One region of the Pedobacter roseus genome, then DNA from elsewhere that is predicted to be linked to it. Evidence: riboswitches for the same ligand, from Rfam matches in the RefSeq annotation. Region 1 holds a riboswitch; the other holds the start of a gene.
What was found. Region 1 has a riboswitch for cobalamin ahead of H9L23_RS10815 (TonB-dependent receptor plug domain-containing protein). Riboswitches for the same ligand answer to the same signal wherever they lie in the genome.

Region 1 (9,747 bases):
GAAGTTTGCTGATTAAATCTATACTGATTACTTTTCCACAAATGTTTTGGAGATTTTGTTGTACACAGACAATGATGGTTTTATAGCGCAGGTTTAAGAATTCTTTGATCAGATTCTTTGTATCTTTTTGCCATAAAGGAAAAATTGCCTGAAGACCTATCTCAGCCAGTTTATTTTCCCGGTACTGACGGAGGTCTTCCAAAAAAATATCACCAAAAATAGAATGAGTGATACCTTCTTCTTTAAATTTAGACAGATGCATTTTCATCGTACTATCGTAACTTTCCACATCTGGCATTTCACCCAGGCGGATTTGATACAATGGAATGCCAATGCTTTCTGCCTGTTTAATTAACAAAGCTTCTCTAACACCATGCATGGAAACGCGGTTATATTTTTCAGTAACCGTGGTAATGAGGTAACGGATTTCAATAGTAGGATCCTGTAAAGCATAATGAAGTGCCAAAGTACTGTCTTTACCGCCGCTCCAGTTAAAAATACAGATTTTTTTATCTGCCATTGGACAAGATTACTTTTAGTTCGGCTACGCCTTCAACGGCATTTTTCTCAATATTGATCACATTTTTATACCGTTTAACATCTGGTATGCGGGGATCGATGATGTATTTATCGACGACGGAGGGGACAAAATCGATTAAACCTGCAGCAGGGTAAACAGCTAACGAAGTCCCAATCAGCACAAATATATCGGCCTGTTTACAAATTAGTGCAGCCACCTCGATCATCGGCACGGCTTCGCCAAACCATACTACATGAGGCCTGAGCTGAGATCCCAATTCACATAAATCGCCCGTTTTTATTTCCGTACCTTCGATGGGATAGGTTAAATCAGGCCGTAAATCGGACTGCGATCTGGTAATTACGCCATGAAGATGGGTAACTTTCGTAGATCCTGCCCTTTCGTGCAGGTCGTCTATATTTTGGGTGATGATCTCCACGTCGAAATCTTTTTCGAGTTCAGCCAGTAATTGATGGGCCTGATTAGGCTGGGCAGCTAAAACCTGTTTTCTTCGCTCATTATAAAATTTTTGAACCAGTTCCGGATCTTTTTCCCAGGCTTCGGGGTAGCCACATCGTAAACATTGTAACCTTCCCATAATCCATCGGCATCCCTAAATGTTTTTAACCCACTTTCGGCACTGATCCCTGCCCCTGTTAATACAACCAGCTTTAATTTCATTATTTAATATTTTTAATTCCTGCAGATCTAAAAAGTTTGGCAAGAAGTTCGTATTTCCCAAAACAGGTATCGTATAAAGATGGTCCGTGTGTACCATTATATAAGTCATTTACCCATGTATAGTATCCTGTTTGAGAAAAACAAATATTTATTGCGGCAATTACATTATTATGCTCATCGAGATAAACAATTGCATTCTCTGGTGTTTTACATTCGAAAACCAAAATCTTTATCGGATTGCCTTTATATTTATAATTAAAAAGTGTTTTATTCAATGAATCAGTTTCCTGACTTGACAACAAGTGTTTTTCTTTTATAACTTCATCGTTCAACAACCCGTTTTTAAAATATGGTGTATGGTTAGATGTGTCAGTATTCTTAAAAGATATGTATAAAATTTTCCTCGCGAAATTATAAAAATCCGTTTTTCGAATACGTTTATAATCGGTTGCTTTTCCATCATGTGATTTCAACACACACTTACAAGCATCTATATATTCTGCTACTGCGGAATCTGTATATTTTCTATCCTGTGCGCGGCAAAACGAATAAAAGAAAATACAGGTGAGTATTAAAAAGAGGTATTTCATCTAATGAAGTTGATTTACAGTAGCAAAATTCAAAAACTTTTTAGATAAATTTTCGTCAGCTTTAAAAATTTCCGGATGGAACATGCAGGCTAAAGCTTCGATTCCTTCTACCAAAGTGCCAACACTTGGCTGAGTAAACATATCAAAATCGGCAATGTAAACCTGATTATTTTTTACGGCTTCTAAATTATCCCATCCAGGTTTAGCGGTTAAGAGTTCCATTTCTTCCAGGCTTCTTTTCTTATCGAAACCACATGGAGCAATCACCAGAACCTCGGGATTGTATTTCAAAATTTTATCCCATTGGGTAACAATAGAATCGCCGGCAGGATTGGAAAGCATATCTACCCCACCCGCAGCAGCAATTTGAAAAGGAATCCAATGACCACAGTTGTAAATCGGTTCGATCCATTCCATCAGCATCACCCGTTTTAAAGGTGCACGGTTTGCCCTGAGTTGATCTAAAATAGAATCAGTTTTCTTTTGTAAGCCTGCAAGATAGTTTAAGGCCACTTCTTCTTTGCCTAAAGCTTTTGCAATGGTAATGGCACATTCAAAAACATCCTGAAGGTTATTTGGTGATAGAGGAACAAGCGTAGGCTGCTTGCTAAGCTTCATTACGGCAGTTTCGGTGCAAACAGTATCGATGTTGCAAACCTCGCAGATATCTTGTGTAAAAACGATATCTGGTAAAATACTTTCTAAAAGCTCATCATCTACCCAGTACAAACTTTTGCCCTGTGCTTTTGAAGCTGAAAATATACGGTCGATTTCGATACTGGAATAATTTTTACCCTCCAATATGCAACGAACCACCTTTGGCTGATCGGCAGCTTCTTTTGGACATTCGAAGGTTACGCCATGCAGGTGTTCTTGCAGGCCCATATCGTAGATCATTTTGGTGGCAGCGGGTAAAAAGGAAACGACTTTCATTTGATAGAAGATGTAAAAGGTAATTAGCTATCGAAGATAAAAAATTTTTGTGCTAGTTGATACAAATATAAGAATTCGTCGTCCGCTCTCTGCCGCGGGGGCATGGTACTTTGGAGCGCCAAAGTACCCAAAGCGCTTTGTCAATCCGGCAATGAGCCTTTTGCGCTATCCAATGCTCATCAAAAAAACAGGGGCACTTCGTTTTGTGTTCAATATTTTCTTTAAAATTAAATTATCGCTTATGAACACAAAACCACTGCGTTTCAGGTTTGTTAGTGCTAATTTATCTGAACTGAAACTGTTTTTTTGATTTCCCCGGCTCTTGGGATTGACGGCGTTCTTCGGTAGAACCTAATGGTTTTTTTAAGGAGATTTAACATGATGCCGAAACTATTTCTATAGAATAAATCGATACAACATGACGAAAAACTCACAGTAAAAAAATCCCCTTCTGAATTAAATCAAAAGAGGATTTCTATGTTTATTTTCGTTTGGTTGGTGAACTACCAACCAGGTAATTATAATTTTTGCGTTTGCAATTTTAATACCGGGTATTTTGCTTTTAAGATTTCGAAAGCACCGAAAAGCAATGCGCCATAGATCACTGTTCCTTCCAGGAACCTGATCTCGAATGGAATTGCTTTAACCAAACATGCCCAAAAACCTGCTAAATCTTGTGTATAGGCTGGATTTTTAAACCAAACACCGATGTCGCTCACAATCCAGTGGATTAACACAATCACAAGGGTTGAAGCCAATAAATTTACCACGTTCACTTTTTTAAGCATTACCCTACCTACCAATACCATTAAAGCGAAGGCTATGTAAGTCCAGTACCAACCTTCGTAAAGAAAACCACTGCTATATTTACTGAAGATAGTGATTGATAAAATGAAATCGCTTAATAACAAGCTTAATATTGGAAAGGCAAAAGCTTTAAGATGATCTTTAAAATATGCTCCTCCAAATAAAGCTACTGCTCCTATGGATGAGAAATTGGCAAACTTTAATTCATCAGAGTTGAATGTTACCAGCAAACGGAAAGCCGTTATGGCCAGAATCATCAGCAACAAAATTAAAGTGCGTGGATTAAATTTTAAATGAGACATTTTATTTTGGTTAATGTGTATACTGCAAAGTTAAATTTTATTAGTGTATATTAAAAATTACTCCAGTATTAAAGTTGAAACCTAAGCTGTTGTAACCAATAATCTCGTTGTATTTTTCGTTCAGGATGTTTTTGGCATCGAAGAACAGTTTTACACGTTTTTTAGCCAGAGCATATTCTGCGTAAGCATTTAATAATTTATAAGCAGGTAAATTATCTACTGTATAGGTGGTAAAATTACCATCGGTACGTTTGCCGAAATAACGATAGTTGGCGCTTACATATAAATTGCTTGTAGCCTGTGCGCCCGCAGTAATCCCAAATGTATGTTTTGGTCTGCGGAAAAGATAGTCAGCAACAGCATTATCAACAAAGTTGAACTCATTTCCTTCTACATAAGCATAATAACCATTGATGTTAAACACGCCGAATTTAATCGCTGGTTCAACTTCGAAACCTTTGGTTTTCTGACTTACCTGGTTAATGTATCCATTAGGGTAAGCATAAATGATTGCATCGGTTAAATCGCGTTTGTAACCTGCTAAACGCAAGCTAAATTTGTCATCAGCAAAGCTAAAATTAACACCAGCTTCGTAATTCTGCGATTTTTCAGGCTTTAAATCCAAATTAGCACCAAACTGACCAAAAAGCATGTTTAAGGTAGGAACTTTAAATGCGGTTGAAACCGTTCCGAATAATTTTATCTCTTTAATGATGTTGATGCTTGGGGTAATAGAATAAGTATAGTTTTCGCCATATTGTTCGTGTTTATTGTAACGTCCGCCAACTTCAAGGTTAAATACACTTAAATCGTGTAAAAATAATGATCCGTAAGCGGCAAAAATGTTGGTTTCAGGTTTATTGGTTGCTGATGATAATTTCATTACACGGTTATCGATACCCACCAATAAATCTAATTTATTACCTAGTTTTTGGTTGTAGAATAAATCCAATAATGATACCCTGCCTTCGTTAACACTAGGATATTGGCTGTGCGCATCATTTCTTGTACTTTCAAAACTATAATTCAAGGTTACTTTACCAGTTGCAAATTCATATTTGGCATTGGTACCTGCAGCAAAGTTTTTCAGAATCGAATAATTGTTTGCATCGGTAAAAGCGCCTCCATCAAACTTGTAATTGCCATAATAATAACGTACAAATGGATTTACAGAGAAGTGATTGTCCAGTTTGATCCCGAAATTTGCATTTAAGGCATCGGTTTTAAATCCGTCTTTATCAAATGTAGCTGTACTTCCCACTGGTGTAGCCGCTTCAGAAATGCCGTCTGTTTTGGCATGGGTATAGTTAATGTTATACGAAAAACCTTCAACACCGCCGTTCAAACCAATGGTTCCTTTGTAGGTTTCGTAACTGCCTGCACTGGCAACACCATATATGGTATTTCCTTTTGGGCCACCTTTTTTAGTGATGATGTTGATTACCCCAGCAACGGCATCAGAACCATAAATGGTAGACTGACCACCCCTTAAAATTTCGATGTGATCAATCTGATCGATAGAAATCAATCTTAAATCGAATGCACCTCCGTTTCCTGATGGATCGTTTTGCACAATACCATCAATTAAAACCACGGCATAAGCACTTCCTGCTCCTCTAAAAAATACCGATTTGTTTAATCCCGGATTGCTGCTTGAACCTGCTACAATAATCCCTGCCTGCTCGCTAATAAGTTCAGGCAATGATTTACCGTTACTGCGATCCAATACTTCGCGACTGATGATGGTAACCACTTTACCGGTTTGCGATTGCTTCTGATCATTTTTAGTTGCAGAAATTACAACATCTTTGAGCTGCAAACTGTCTTGAGTTTGAGCATTAGCCACCTGGCCAATCATTAACTGCGCGAGCCCCAGCCCTGCTACAGTTAGCATACTTTTTTTGTTCATTTGATTGTGAGTTTTGCCCACAGCCAACAGATTAGAAAAGGAAATGAAAATACGAACAACGTTAATATCTCAATCCTAGCTTCAATCCCCGAAAGCTATGAAATTAAACGCTAAAGGCAGGTCTTCTGACTTACTCCCGGTTTTCTGTCTTCCCGCTCAGTAGTGAATTGGGCAGTGACTTATAGATTGAAAAACGTTATAGAGCTTACAGCTGCGGGACAGTTACAGATTTTCACTGTATTCCCTTTTAATCCCGGTTGTAAGGCCGGAAACCAAAAGCAGCGCAAAGGTAGTAAAAAAAGCATAGAGCAAAGAGTGGAAAGCATGGGGTAGCTTTGCGCATATTTAAAGCTTATTATTATGCTAAATCGCGTCTAACTATATACTATTTGAGTATCATTTGATATGATTCACAATATATCTTCCGTGTTTTCAGTGCCTCCGTGGCAAAAAAAATAGGCTCTAGCTGGACACAAAGAATAAGTATAGCTTTTTTCTGAAAATGAATGTCATTGATGCTTCGGAAACAACAGTCCCGTTATCCGCTGTAGCTCCGATGAAAAACCGGAGGCTGCCGCTACTACCGGGTTTATAAATGAGGGTTTGTAGTATTAAAATCAAGCTTTATAAAAAAGGCCTGCAATGATGATTTTGCAGACCTTTAACATTTGAGGCATTATAATATTTTAATGGAAAATGGCTAAATCATTAAAAAATATCTTTGTAAAATCGGTAGTAACGCCATCGCCGCCATATTTAATTCTTTTTACCAATGCACCTGTAGATGCATTGTAAATCAATAAGTAGTTTACAGTAGCGGCTGCCCCATAATTTTGGATTCCGTTTACCACGATATAATCTTTGTTTTTATCGTAGCGGATGGCTCCGTAAACCATAAAAGGATCTTCGGTAATATTAATAAATGGCTGTGATAACGACGTTTTATCACCATCAATATATTTATAAATTGCCTTTCCTGAATGATAGAAAATAGCATTTTCTTTTGCTGATGCGGTAATGCGGGTCGGTGCATCCAATCCAAATGTTCCTATTGATACAGGTAATGCTATACCTGCTGTATCTAAGTTATTATCAATGGCAATTAACCGGCTACCCGTAGAAGCCCAGATTTTTCCATTAGGTGTTTGAGCAAAACCTCTGTTAATGCTGGAGAAACTTTTTACCAGTGAATAATTATTAGCGTATACAATTTTAGCACCATTGCTCTGTAACAGGTAAACGTAATCGCCTTTTTTCCACATATCGCCGGTATTCACCGCACCAACTGAAGTCAGTTTATTTTGCACGGCCAATGTATTCAGATCAATCTGGTAAACGCCGTCATTTGCACTTACCAATCCCCTGTTTCCATCAACCTGTATCATACTTCTCCAGTTGCTGGCCTCCTGTACGTATCTTGCCTCTTCTTTTAAGCTGTATTCGTTTATTTTCACAATCGGGCCGTTTACTTTGGACATGAGATATATGCTACCGTTAATTATTGAGGCAAACTGCAACGTACTCGTTTTAGCCGCATTTGACAATATCTTACCCGGGTTTTCCTTTTCATAAGCCCTGATATTAAGGGTATCTTCACCATAACGGTAAAAACTCACTGTACCAGCATTTTGTCCATAAGAGCCCTCTCCAATTACAAAAAAGCCATTTTCGTATTTACCTGTAACCGGATCTATCTGCAGGTTTTCTACACTGTCCTTTTTACAACCGTATAATCCGGTAGTTAAAACTAATGCCCCTATCAGTAATTGTTTAAAGTTTAATTGTTTCATTATAATATATTGTGTTATTTATTTTTTTAAAAGTTTAAGATCAACCGCGCCACCAAATTCTGTAGAGATTTCGCCCAAATAGCGCGACCGTTCATTATCATTATCAGGGCTAAAAGGATTCCCATTATTATTCTGTGCAGTGTATACCTTTACAAAATCGATAGCAGTGAGATTAACTTTTTCACCGGCGGCATTTACTGCCCAATCAATGTCGAAGGAGTTATATCCTCTTCCCAACGACTCCTGCAAAGCGATGTAATCACTTGATCCATTATCGGAGTAGCCAAAAGCAAAAGGTTTATTGGTGATGATCTCACCAGAGGTAAGTGTGTTTTTAAGCAAAGTTCCGGTAAAAGAAATTTCATTAGCGGTTGCCCATGAAGGAAAATAATCCTGTGCATGGAATTGATTTCTCAACACCAATCCTTCTTTCCCCTGGTTGTCTGTCCAGCGGATATCATCAGTTATTTTTGCGGGTTTGTAATAGGTAATTTTATAATTCTTGATGGTAGTTGAGGCATTGTATTCACTTCCGGCGAGTTCATACCAAATATCATCAGGTAATCCATTTTTGTTTACATCCTGCATTACAGACACAATTCCCGGTTCGGAAAACTCCATATCCACACCAATTAACGGATTACCGTAAATGCCAAGATCGGCTCCGGCTGCATTGGTAACGCTATGATCGAAACCGAATACGATAAAACCTCCATAGGCACCAAGTGAAACCAGACCATTACCAGCACTACCAATTAATATATCGGTTTTAACAAGATCGTTGGTAAACTGACCTGGCGCCTGTTTAAATTCGTATATTTTGTTTAAATAAGGAGATTGTGTAGCAACGGGCTTTTCTCCTCCGCCATCTTTTTCAACTGCACTTTCTTTTTTACACGAAAAAAGCATAGCTGACAATATTGCCAAGGTTATTATAGGTTTTGTTTTCATATTAAGATAATTGAATTAGATAAGAGCGTTAATTCATTATAATCTTTTTCCTAGAAAGCTATTTGATGCCTAAATCCACAGCACCTTTTACTTCGGTAGATATTTCTCCAAGAAGTGTATTCCCTTTTTCCCTTTGTCCGGTATATACTTTCACGAAATCAATGGTATTTAAAGCTATTTTCTTTCCGTTTTTATCAAGGGCCCAATCTAAATCGAAGCTATTATATCTTTTAGTGGCATAATCATCATCTATCGACCAACTATCGGTATAACCCCATGGAAAAGCATTATTAATAAAAATACTTCCGTTTTTACCCCATGTAGAGGTCAGTAAGGTTCCTTTTAATGTTAATTTTTCCTGATCAGGCGCAAATTCAGGGTAGAAATTATGCTTGTGAAAATTGTTTACATCGTAGGTACCGCTATTTCCCTGATTATCCGTCCAGCTTACATTGGCAAAACCTTTTGGGTTGGTATAAGTGATTTCATAATTTTTAATGGTTAATGGATTGTTGTATTCGCTACCAGCCAGTTCATACCATTCATCATCAGGTTTTCCATTTCCATTAACATCCTGACTTACCATTACAATTCCCGGCTCAGCCCATGGTGTTGTACCACCAATCGGATTACCGTAAATAGCCAGATCTGCGCCTGTATTATTCACTACAGAATGATCGAAGCCAAAAATAATATAACCACCAAAGCCTCCTAAACTGATGAGACCGGTTTTGCTTACATCACCTATAATTTTTTGTGCACCAACCAGGCTGCCCAAACTCTCATTAATAAACTGGCCAGGTGCTGGCAAATATTCGAAAACAGCGGTGATATATTTGGTGCTATTGGGTGTAATTTCTACAACCGGAACCGGAACAGTTACTGTGTATTTGTGAGCAAACGAACCGGTGTTGTTACTTGCGGTATACTCAATAACATAAGTGCCGGCTTTACTTGGCGTAAAATCGTAATTATAGACACTGCTTACCACTTTACCATCCAACTTCCATTGGTGATTAAATCCAATGCCATTGTTAGTTCCTGCAGCAAAAGCGATTTTGGTATTTACTTTTGAAGTCATGGTTTCTACTTTGATGGTGAGGTTAACATCTGGTGCAACTTCAGTGTCTTTTTTACAACTGTAAATCAGGGTTGCAATACCGAGCATTACTATTAGATAAGTTTTTTTCATGTGTTATTGATTATATATTTTTTGGATGCTTTTTATTATTCGTATTTATAATTGTAATTGAATACGGCATGT
Region 2 (9,747 bases), 2.8 Mb from region 1:
TGCCTGTTATGGAATGGGTAGCGGTTGTCAATCAAAAAATGGTACTACCTGAGTTTTTAAAGGGACTGGAAAACTGGATGAAAATGAAGGAACAGGAAGCCATGAAAATGACCATTCAACTGATTACGGTGAGGAATAACTGGGATTTTGTGGTTAACCTGGTGATGATTGCGGTATTGCCTGCTATTGGCGAAGAGCTCTTTTTCAGAGCTGGGCTGCAAGGCTCGTTACAAAAAATGTTGGGTAATCATCACATTGCCATTTGGAGCGCAGCTATTATTTTTAGTGCGATCCATTTCCAGTTTTATGGATTTTTGCCACGCATGTTGCTGGGCGCAGGCTTTGGCTACCTGTATTATTACAGCGAAAGTATCTGGTATGCCATGCTGGCGCATTTTTTAAACAATGCTTATGCGGTTTGTGCTGCTTTTTATATGCAAAAGCATAATATGCCACTTGATAAAGCTGATGAACCGATCGGTTTTCCGTGGTATGGCTATTTAATTAGTGCAATAATTACCATAGCTTTGTTTAAATTTTTTAAAGATAGCGCAACACGTGAGCGAAAATTGGGTTAAAGTATATACCACCAGCAATGCCTTTGCGGCCGAGGTATTAAAACAGGGATTAACAGAAGCCGGCATACCAGCGGTAACGATAAATAAACAGCTCTCGGCATATAATATTGGCGAAATAAATGTTTTGGTGAATAAGGTCGATTTCGATAAGGCCATAGAATACATTGTTGAAAACGAAATAGAATAACATGTTAAACACCGTCCATTTTACATTCCCCATCTTACCTTTTTAGCATGAAAACCAGGGCAATAACCGCTTTCTTTTTTACCATTGTAATGCTTGGCTCGATCCTTTTGGGGAGTTATGCATTTACTGCATTTTACCTAATTTTAAGCGTTTTATCTTTATTCGAATTTTATAAGTTGATTAAAAATTCAGGCATCAGGCCACACCGGAATATTGGTTTGGTTGCCGGATCTTTGATATTTTTAATGGCAGCAGGTTTACATTACTTAAAATATGATGTGAAATACCTGTTGCTTTGTATTCCTTTAATTTTCTCGGTTTTTATTACCGAGTTGTATAAGAAAAACAAAATTCCGTTCGCCAATATTTCTTACACTTTTGTTGGTTTTGTTTACGTAACGATTCCTTTTTGTTTTTTTCACGCACTCGGCTTCTTAAAAAACTGGAACGAATATAACTTTCATCTTCCACTGGCCTTTTTATTAATGCTTTGGGCAAATGATACCGGGGCCTATCTTTTTGGTGTAAAATACGGTAAACGAAAACTGTTCGAACGCCATTCGCCAAAGAAAAGCTGGGAAGGTTTTTTTGGAGGGATGTTTACCAGCGTGCTGGTTGCTTTTGGCCTGTCGTTCTGGTTTACAGAAAGTCCGGCATGGGTATGGGCTGGTATGGCCTTATTAATTGCAAATTTTGGTACACTGGGTGATCTGGTAGAATCGATGCTTAAACGCAGCTTGGATACAAAAGACAGTGGCGGATTATTACCAGGACATGGCGGTTTGCTAGATCGTTTTGATGGGTTGTTGTTGGCTGCACCGGTGGTTTATGCCTATTTGTATTTGATTTTGTATTAGATTAACCACAAAGACACGAAAGCACAAATAAATGAGGTTCATATTAATGTAGTTTGTTATTAGCGATGCAATCGCTATTCTCGCTAATCCTCGTTACAAACGAGGACTATGATTTTTCTATAGATTTATTTAGTGGAAGCAACCACAACATAATATTCTCTTTCTACCTGCTCACCTGTTTTACTCTGTACCTGTTCTAATTTTTTAAGGGTATTTTTAATTTGGAAGCCAGCACTTGCCAATAACTCCTGTACTTTTTCTACCTCATAAAGCGTAAAACCATAAGCAGTAAAAGGAAGATTTTGCATAAAATTTTTATCTGCAAAGCATAAGGCAAGGATGCCGTTTGGTTTTAAAGTGCGCTTAATTTCATTAAGGTATTTACTTGGATTGCTCCAGAAATAAATGGTATTGACGGTAAAAATTTTATCGAACTGATTATTTTCAAAGGGTAGCGTAGCTCCATCCGTTAGCTCAAAATGGACAATACCTTTATCAACAAAATCCTGATTGATTTTTTCTGCTTCGGCAATAATTGTTTCTGAAATATCAGCTCCATAATACTTTAAATTTTCCGCTTTTGATAATAATTGAGCAATATGCCCACCATTTCCATGGCCGATTTCTAAAATGGTATTATTGTTTTGTAGGTTTAATGCAACAATGGCCGAGCTGGTCATTCCAAGATTACTGGCGTGCATCATCTCGCCTGTTTTAATGCCATGTTCGCCTTCAGGACAGCCCAATTGCTTCGCAATATTTTTTAAATCTTCTTCAGAATGTTGATGCTCCATAATCAAATTTAAAGATTTAAACCTGATGATTTTTATACCATCTTAGCTAAAACTTATAACATTATTTGATTACCTGTACCGGTTTTTTGTTTTCATCGATGGCTACAAAAGTAAAATCGCCATGTACGGCCAGTTCCCTTCCTTCGGCATACATCTGCTCAATGTAAATTTCTACATTAACCTTTAAACTGGTATTCCCAACATGGCTTACTTTACCAATAAGCTCTATGATGGTACCCGCTGGGATTGGTTTTTTAAAATCTATCCGATCGCTGCTTACCGTTACCATAATCTGGCGGCTAAAACGTGTGGCGGTAATAAAAGCAACTTCGTCCATTAAATGCATGGCGGTGCCGCCAAAAAGCGTATCGTAATGGTTGGTTGTATTTGGGAAAACGGCTTTAAAAATACTGGTTTTTGAGTTTTCTATTCTTTCTTCTAAGGTCATGAGGGTAAATATATGATGAGTAAAAAGCTTTGACAACTTTCTGATTAGAAAGTTGTCAAAGTAAGGGCTTGCTTCAGAGAAAACTGTCGTCTCTCTGGGGTAACAATTGAGGCAATTAATTTGCCTGAAGATCTGCTGATAGTACTTCTTCCGTTTTACGCATCTCTTTTGCCGCTTCAACCATTTCGATCAATGCTTTTTTGGTTTCGTCCCATCCGCGGGTTTTTAAGCCACAATCAGGGTTTACCCACAGTTGCGCTGAAGGAATAACGGATTTTGCTTTTTTCAATAATTGAACCATTTCTTCCCGCCTCGGAACCCTTGGGGAGTGGATATCGTATACACCCGGACCAATTTCGTTTGGATATTTAAAATCGGCAAAAGCGTCTAATAGTTCCATCTGCGAACGTGAAGTTTCAATCGTGATCACGTCAGCGTCCATATCGGCAATGTTCTGGATGATATCGTTAAATTCAGAATAACACATGTGCGTATGAATCTGTGTATCGTCTTTTACGCCACTAGCCGAAATTTTAAAGGCTTTAACCGCCCAGTTCAGGTAATTTTGCCAATCTGCCTTGCGCAAAGGTAAACCCTCTCTAATGGCGGGTTCATCAATCTGAATGATTTTAATACCTGCATTCTCCAGGTCGCAAACTTCATCTCGGATGGCTAAAGCAATTTGTGTACAGGTTTCTGATCGTGGCTGATCATTACGTACAAACGACCATTGTAAAATGGTAACCGGACCAGTTAACATACCTTTCATGTATTTCGAAGTAAGCGATTGCGCATAAGCGGTCCACTTCACTGTCATAGGTTCTGGTCGCGAAACATCACCAAAAATGATTGGTGGTTTTACACAGCGCGAGCCATAGCTTTGTACCCATCCGTTTTTAGAGAAAGCGAAACCATCTAATTGCTCACCGAAGTATTCAACCATGTCGTTACGTTCAAATTCCCCATGTACGAGTACATCCAGGTCGATTTCTTCCTGCCATCTTACTGCTTTTTCGGTTTCCAGCTCAATTAGATTATCATATTCTTCAACAGTAAAAGTTGCGTTTTTAAGCTTGGCCCGCCAGCTTCTTACTTCTGCTGTTTGAGGGAAAGATCCGATGGTGGTGGTAGCATAAATGGGTAGATTAAGCTCCTGTTGTTTGATTTTTCTTGCCGAAAATGGACTCAGACGTTCGACATCCTGCTCTTTTAAGGCCGAAACACGTTCTTTTACTGCCGGATTATGGATGATCTTTGAAACTTTACGGTTAGCGATTGCAATTTTGTTTTCCTCCAGCTTTTGCAGGGTAGATGCAGGGCTTTCGTTCGTAATGAGTTTTTTTAAGGTAGCCAGCTCAGCAATTTTTTGCTTTGCATAGGCCAGCCATTGTTTAATTTCTGCCGATAAATTTTTTTCGTTGGTTTCATTGTCCAGATCAACCGGTGAGTGGATTAATGAACAGGATGGTGCAATCCATACTTTATCTAAGCCTCTTTTTTCAACCGCCTGATTAATGATAGAAACAGATTTTTCAAAATCATTCTTCCAGATGTTCCTTCCGTCTACCAAACCTAAAGAAAGGGTGGTATCCTCTTTTAACAAAGCTAAAACGTTGTTTAACTGATCTTCAGCACGTACCAGATCGATATGTAAAACATTTACCGGCAATGAAGTAGTTAAGGCAAGATTGTTACCTAAACCCTCGAAATAAGTTGCTAAAACGATCTTTAACCTTGGGAAAGCTTTTCTAATTTCCTTATAAACATATTCGTAAGCTTTTTTGTCTTTTTCGGTTAAATCTAAAGTCAAAAATGGTTCATCAAACTGTACATGTTCTACATTCAAAGCATCTAAACGAGATAAAATCTCGATATAAACCGGAAGCAGGTTTTTGATCAGGTCTATTTTTTCAAATCCGGCTTCTTTTTCCTTGCCCAATAAAAGATAGGAAACCGGGCCGATTAGAACCGGTTTGGTGGTAATACCCAATTGTTTGGCCTCGTAAAACTCATCGATGATTTTAGTTGAGAAAAGTTTAAAAGGCTGGTCTTTGTAAAACTCTGGCACAATGTAGTGGTAATTGGTATCGAACCATTTGGTCATTTCCATCGCTACTACATCCAATCCTTCTTTTTGGTAACCTCTTGCCATGGCGAAATAAAGATCAAGTTCTTCATTCCCTTTTTTCAGGATTACCTCGTTATACCTTTTCGGGATTGCCCCAAAAGTTAAGGAATGATCGAGTACATGATCGTAAAAAGAAAAATCGTTTGATGGAATCACATCAATGCCTGCTTCTTTTTGAAGTTTCCAATTTTCGTGGCGAATGTTTTTGCCCACCTGAAGTACATTTTTGTACCCAGTTTTATCTGCCCAGTAATTTTCGCAGATTTTCTTTAATTCCCTTTGACTACCTATTCGCGGGTAGCCCAGATTTTGCGTTAGCATCTCTTTTAAAGATTAAGTAAATAAATCGTTTAAAAGCTCAAAACCGTATTTTTTAATAATTTCTGTTCAAAATAAAAAGGAAAGGTTATGGCACAGCCTGCCCACTTATCAGCAAAAAAGCTTAAAGCAAGCATATAAAATTTTAATTTTATTGTGTGCAATCAGACCTGACCAATTACTTTATAACGCGAAAGTACCGTCAATTCAATATAGGCAGGTCTCCTGACTTATTCCCGATCTTATCGCCTTCCCATCCCGGTAAAACGGCACAGTGGCATGAATGATAAGACCGTTGTCTTTTTACTAAAAGACAGAATTTACAGTTGCGCGACAGCTCGTGATTTGCACACGATTCCCTATTAATCCCGGGTATAATTCCGGGAACCTGTATCGGTTGATGAAAAATAAAGTTAAGAACTTACATCAGTACAAATGTATGGATTAGGATTTAAAGATTAAGGTATTTTTGTAAGCGTTGATTTTACCACCTCTCATCAGTTAGAGACTATGTGGACATATATAGTAAATATTTTTTCGCTCTATGCCGCGGAGGCATGGTACTTTGGAGCGCCAAAGTACCCAAAGCGCTTTGTCAATCCAACAAGGAGCCTCCACACGACCTCTCCCTCATCAAAAACAACGGCACTTTGTTTTGTTCGTTGATGCTAATTGAATGTTTTTGCAAATCTGAACACAAAACCACTGCGTTAAGGTTTGATTGTGCTAAGGGGTTCTGTCCTGCATCTGTTTTTTTGATTTCCCGCTCTTGGGATTGACGACGTTCTTCGGTATAACCTGTTCGTTTTTTCAAAGCAAGCCAACATAGTGCCTTAAAAAATTTCAACGACGCGTTACATAATAAATTAGGTGAACGGGCATAAACACTTATATCTGTGTGCATCCTTTTTATCTGTGGTTAATAGTGTGCTCATGGAATCACTTGTAACAAATTTACAGCAAGCCGTTTTTGGTGCTGATTCTCTATTATATTTGGTTACCTAACTAAACACCCTTATTATGATAAAAAACTACTTTAAAGGGCTTTGCATTGCTTTTTTAATGGTAAACAGCTATGCAGTGCTGGCGCAGGAGGTACCAACGCCAAAATCTCATTTCGGTTTTGATATCGGCGACGATTATCAATTGGCCAATTATACCCAAACAGAAGCGTACTTTAAAAAGCTTGCAGCAACTTCTAACCGTGTTAAACTGGTTGATATCGGGAAAACCGAAGAAGGAAGAAGTCAATATATGCTGATTGTTTCTTCACCTGAAAACCTAAAGAAATTAGATCGTTATAAAGAAATTTCACAACAACTGGCCCATGCCGAAATTACGCCTGAGCAGGCCAAAGCATTGGCACAGGAAGGAAAAGCAGTAGTTTGGATAGATGGAGGCCTTCATGCAAACGAGGTAGTTGGTGCCCATCAATTGATCGAAACAGTATATGAATTTGCTTCCAGAACTGATGCTGAGACCTTACGTATTTTAGATAATGTAATCATCTTGTTTACACATGCCAACCCCGATGGGCAGGAATTGGTGAGCAATTGGTACATGAGGGATAAGGATCCAAAAAAACGAACAACCTCCGGACTGCCTGTTTTGTATGAGAAATATGCGGGACATGATAATAACCGCGACTTCTTTATGTTAAACCTTAAAGAAACACAAAATATCGGCCGTCAGCTTTTTGTAGAGTGGATCCCTCAGATTATGTATAACCACCATCAGGCTGGTCCTGCGGGAACAGTTGTTGCTGGTCCGCCTTATCGTGATCCTTTTAATTATGTTTTCGACCCTACGATATTAACCAGTTTAGATGCTGTGGGAGCGGCGATGCACAACAGGATGAATGTAGAAAACAAGCCTGGTTATACGCAGCGTGGCGGCTCGGTTTATTCTACCTGGTACAATGGTGGATTAAGAACTACAACCTATTTCCACAATATGGTTGGGCTTTTAACAGAAATTATCGGGAACCCTACCCCTTCTGAAATTCCATTGGTTCCGTCGCGTTTACTGCCAAGCGGTGATTCGCCAAATCCAATTACGCCTAGAAAATGGTATTTTAAAAACTCAATCGATTATTCAGTTTCTTTAAACTATGCGGTTTTAGGTTATGCACAGCGTTACCGCGACGAATTATTGTACAACATTTATCAAATGGGCAGAAATTCGATCGAAAGAGGCAAAAAAGATACATGGTCTTTCTCTCCAAAGAAAATTGAGGCCATTAATAATGCTGCAAAGGGCGAAAAAGGTGCCCCCATTGCTGGTGGAGATGCTGATTTTGGACCAAGGAGACAGATCAGTATGAAAGCTTTTGATACGGTAATGAAAGCTCCTGCAAACCGTGATCCACGGGGTTATATTTTATCTGCAGATCAGCCCGATTTTAACTCTGCCATTAAGTTTTTAAATGCATTGATCAGAACGGGAATTGTGGTACAAAAAGCAACCGCTTCATTTGCAGTTGCAGGTAAAAATTATCCTGCGGGAAGCTACGTGGTAAAAACTGATCAGGCTTTCCGTCCACATGTGTTGGATATGTTTGAGCCTCAGGATCATCCAAACGATTTTAAATACGAAGGAGGTGCGCCAATTCCACCTTATGATGCTGCCGGATGGACTTTGGCTTATTTAATGGATGTTAAATTCGACCGTATTCTGGACGACTTTTCAGGTCCCTTTGAAAAAAATCCTTATGGGGAACTTTTAAAACCAGAGAATAAACTGCCAAATGGATCAGAATATGTATTAAGTGCAGCACAAAATGATTCTTATTCCGCAGTTAATGATTTATTGAAAAACAAAGTTGAGGTTTACCGCTCTTCTGAAAATGGAGATTTTTATGTTTCATCGGCAGGAAAACCGGTATTGGAAAAAGCAAACATTAAACTAAAAACGGCTGCTGCCCCTAAAAATAAAATTAAAGTTTCGACAGCCAGAATTGCACTTTGGGATACCTACGGTGGTTCAATGGCCTCGGGTTGGGTGCGGTTTTTAATGGAACAGTATCATTACAACGCCACAGTAATCTATCCTCAGGATATTGATGCCGGAAACTTAAAATCTAAATACGATGTGATCATTTTTGTAGGTGGTGCAGTTCCATCGGTTCAGGGCGGCGCCAATGGAAACAGATCTTTCGGACCAAAGGCAGATGAAATTCCACAGGAATTTAGAAACCGTTTAGGCAGGATTAACGCTGATAAATCAATCCCTGAGTTAAAGAAATTCTTAGAGGCTGGTGGCAATATTGTAACCATTGGCAGCAGTACCAACCTGGCTTATCACTTAAATCTTCCGGTACGCAATGCGATGGTAGAAATTGTAAACGGAGAAGAAAAAAGGTTACCAGCTGAAAAATACTATGTTCCTGGAAGTGTGTTAAATGTTGGCGTAGATACCTCTTTACCCACCAATTGGGGAATGGAAAAGGAAGCCGATGTATATTTTGATAATAGTCCGGTTTTTAAACTCACTGGCGATGCCATTGCTTCCGGAAAGATTAAACCTTTAATGTGGTTCGAAACAGCTACGCCACTGCGCAGTGGCTGGGCCTGGGGGCAAGCCTATCTTCAAGATGGTGTAACGGCTTTTGAAGCAAAAGTTGGCAAAGGAAAACTGCTAGCATTCGGTCCGGAAATTGCTTTCAGGGCACAAACGCATGGTACTTTTAAGCTGATATTTAACCAGTTGTATAAATAATTATAATTGAGTTTTTGGTCATATTGAGCTTATCGAAATGCATAAATTGCATTTATGCTGTTTCTTCAGCAAACTACCATTGACAAATTTAATACAAAGGTCGTCATTTCGACTGAAGCGTAGCGAAATGGAGAAATCTTTTAACATAGTTCAAAGATTTCTCCACTGCGGTCGAAATGACGATATCTAGATATAAATTCTATTGAGACATGATAACCACTATCCTAAACGATAGTGGCTTTTTACTTTTGCCTTACTATAGCCAATTATAATCCGCTTAATTTTGTATTATGAAAGTAGAAATCTGGTCGGACGTAATGTGTCCGTTTTGCTATATCGGGAAAAGACATTTTGAGCAGGCAATTGAAAAATTGCCCTTCAAAAATGAAATTGAAATAGATTGGAAGAGTTTTCAGCTCAATCCGGAGTATCACAATACCAATAATGAAACAGTATACGATTACCTTTCGAGAAGTAAAGGAATGCCGGTTGAGCAAGCCAAACAGATGACAAAGCAGGTGGTTGATATGGCGGCGAATGCAGGCTTAAGCATCGATTTCGATACCAATATCCCTGCTAATACTTTTAACGCACACCGTTTAATCCATTTAGCTGCCAAACATAATCTTCAGGATTTAGCCGAAGAAAAATTATTTGAAGCCCATTTTGTTAATAGTAAAAATATTGGCGAAACGGATGTCTTAGTTGATCTTGCAGTTG

Region 2: it holds a riboswitch for cobalamin, as region 1 does, so the genes downstream of both, metE (5-methyltetrahydropteroyltriglutamate--homocysteine S-methyltransferase) here and H9L23_RS10815 (TonB-dependent receptor plug domain-containing protein) in region 1, are expected to answer to the same signal.

What each region holds. Positions count from the first base shown of each region.
Region 1 covers NZ_CP060723.1:2,582,738-2,592,484, forward strand. Annotated here, with positions in the region: gene H9L23_RS10790 (Dph6-related ATP pyrophosphatase) at 1-520, opposite strand, end outside; gene H9L23_RS10795 (SIR2 family NAD-dependent protein deacylase) at 510-1,058, opposite strand; gene H9L23_RS26965 (Sir2 family NAD-dependent protein deacetylase) at 1,016-1,201, opposite strand; gene H9L23_RS10800 (hypothetical protein) at 1,201-1,791, opposite strand; gene H9L23_RS10805 (ABC transporter substrate-binding protein) at 1,792-2,724, opposite strand; gene H9L23_RS10810 (DUF6580 family putative transport protein) at 3,243-3,833, opposite strand; gene H9L23_RS10815 (TonB-dependent receptor plug domain-containing protein) at 3,874-5,742, opposite strand; cobalamin riboswitch at 5,841-6,034, opposite strand; gene H9L23_RS10820 (DUF5074 domain-containing protein) at 6,429-7,532, opposite strand; gene H9L23_RS10825 (PKD domain-containing protein) at 7,551-8,483, opposite strand; gene H9L23_RS10830 (PKD domain-containing protein) at 8,542-9,675, opposite strand; gene H9L23_RS10835 (YncE family protein) at 9,711-9,747, opposite strand, start outside.
Region 2 covers NZ_CP060723.1:5,359,035-5,368,781, reverse strand. Annotated here, with positions in the region: gene H9L23_RS22120 (CPBP family intramembrane glutamic endopeptidase) at 1-578, shown strand, start outside; gene H9L23_RS22115 (putative signal transducing protein) at 559-765, shown strand; gene H9L23_RS22110 (phosphatidate cytidylyltransferase) at 813-1,622, shown strand; gene H9L23_RS22105 (class I SAM-dependent methyltransferase) at 1,748-2,416, opposite strand; gene H9L23_RS22100 (acyl-CoA thioesterase) at 2,478-2,864, opposite strand; gene metE (5-methyltetrahydropteroyltriglutamate--homocysteine S-methyltransferase) at 2,980-5,313, opposite strand; cobalamin riboswitch at 5,509-5,717, opposite strand; gene H9L23_RS22090 (M14 family metallopeptidase) at 6,331-9,027, shown strand; gene H9L23_RS22085 (DsbA family oxidoreductase) at 9,318-9,747, shown strand, end outside.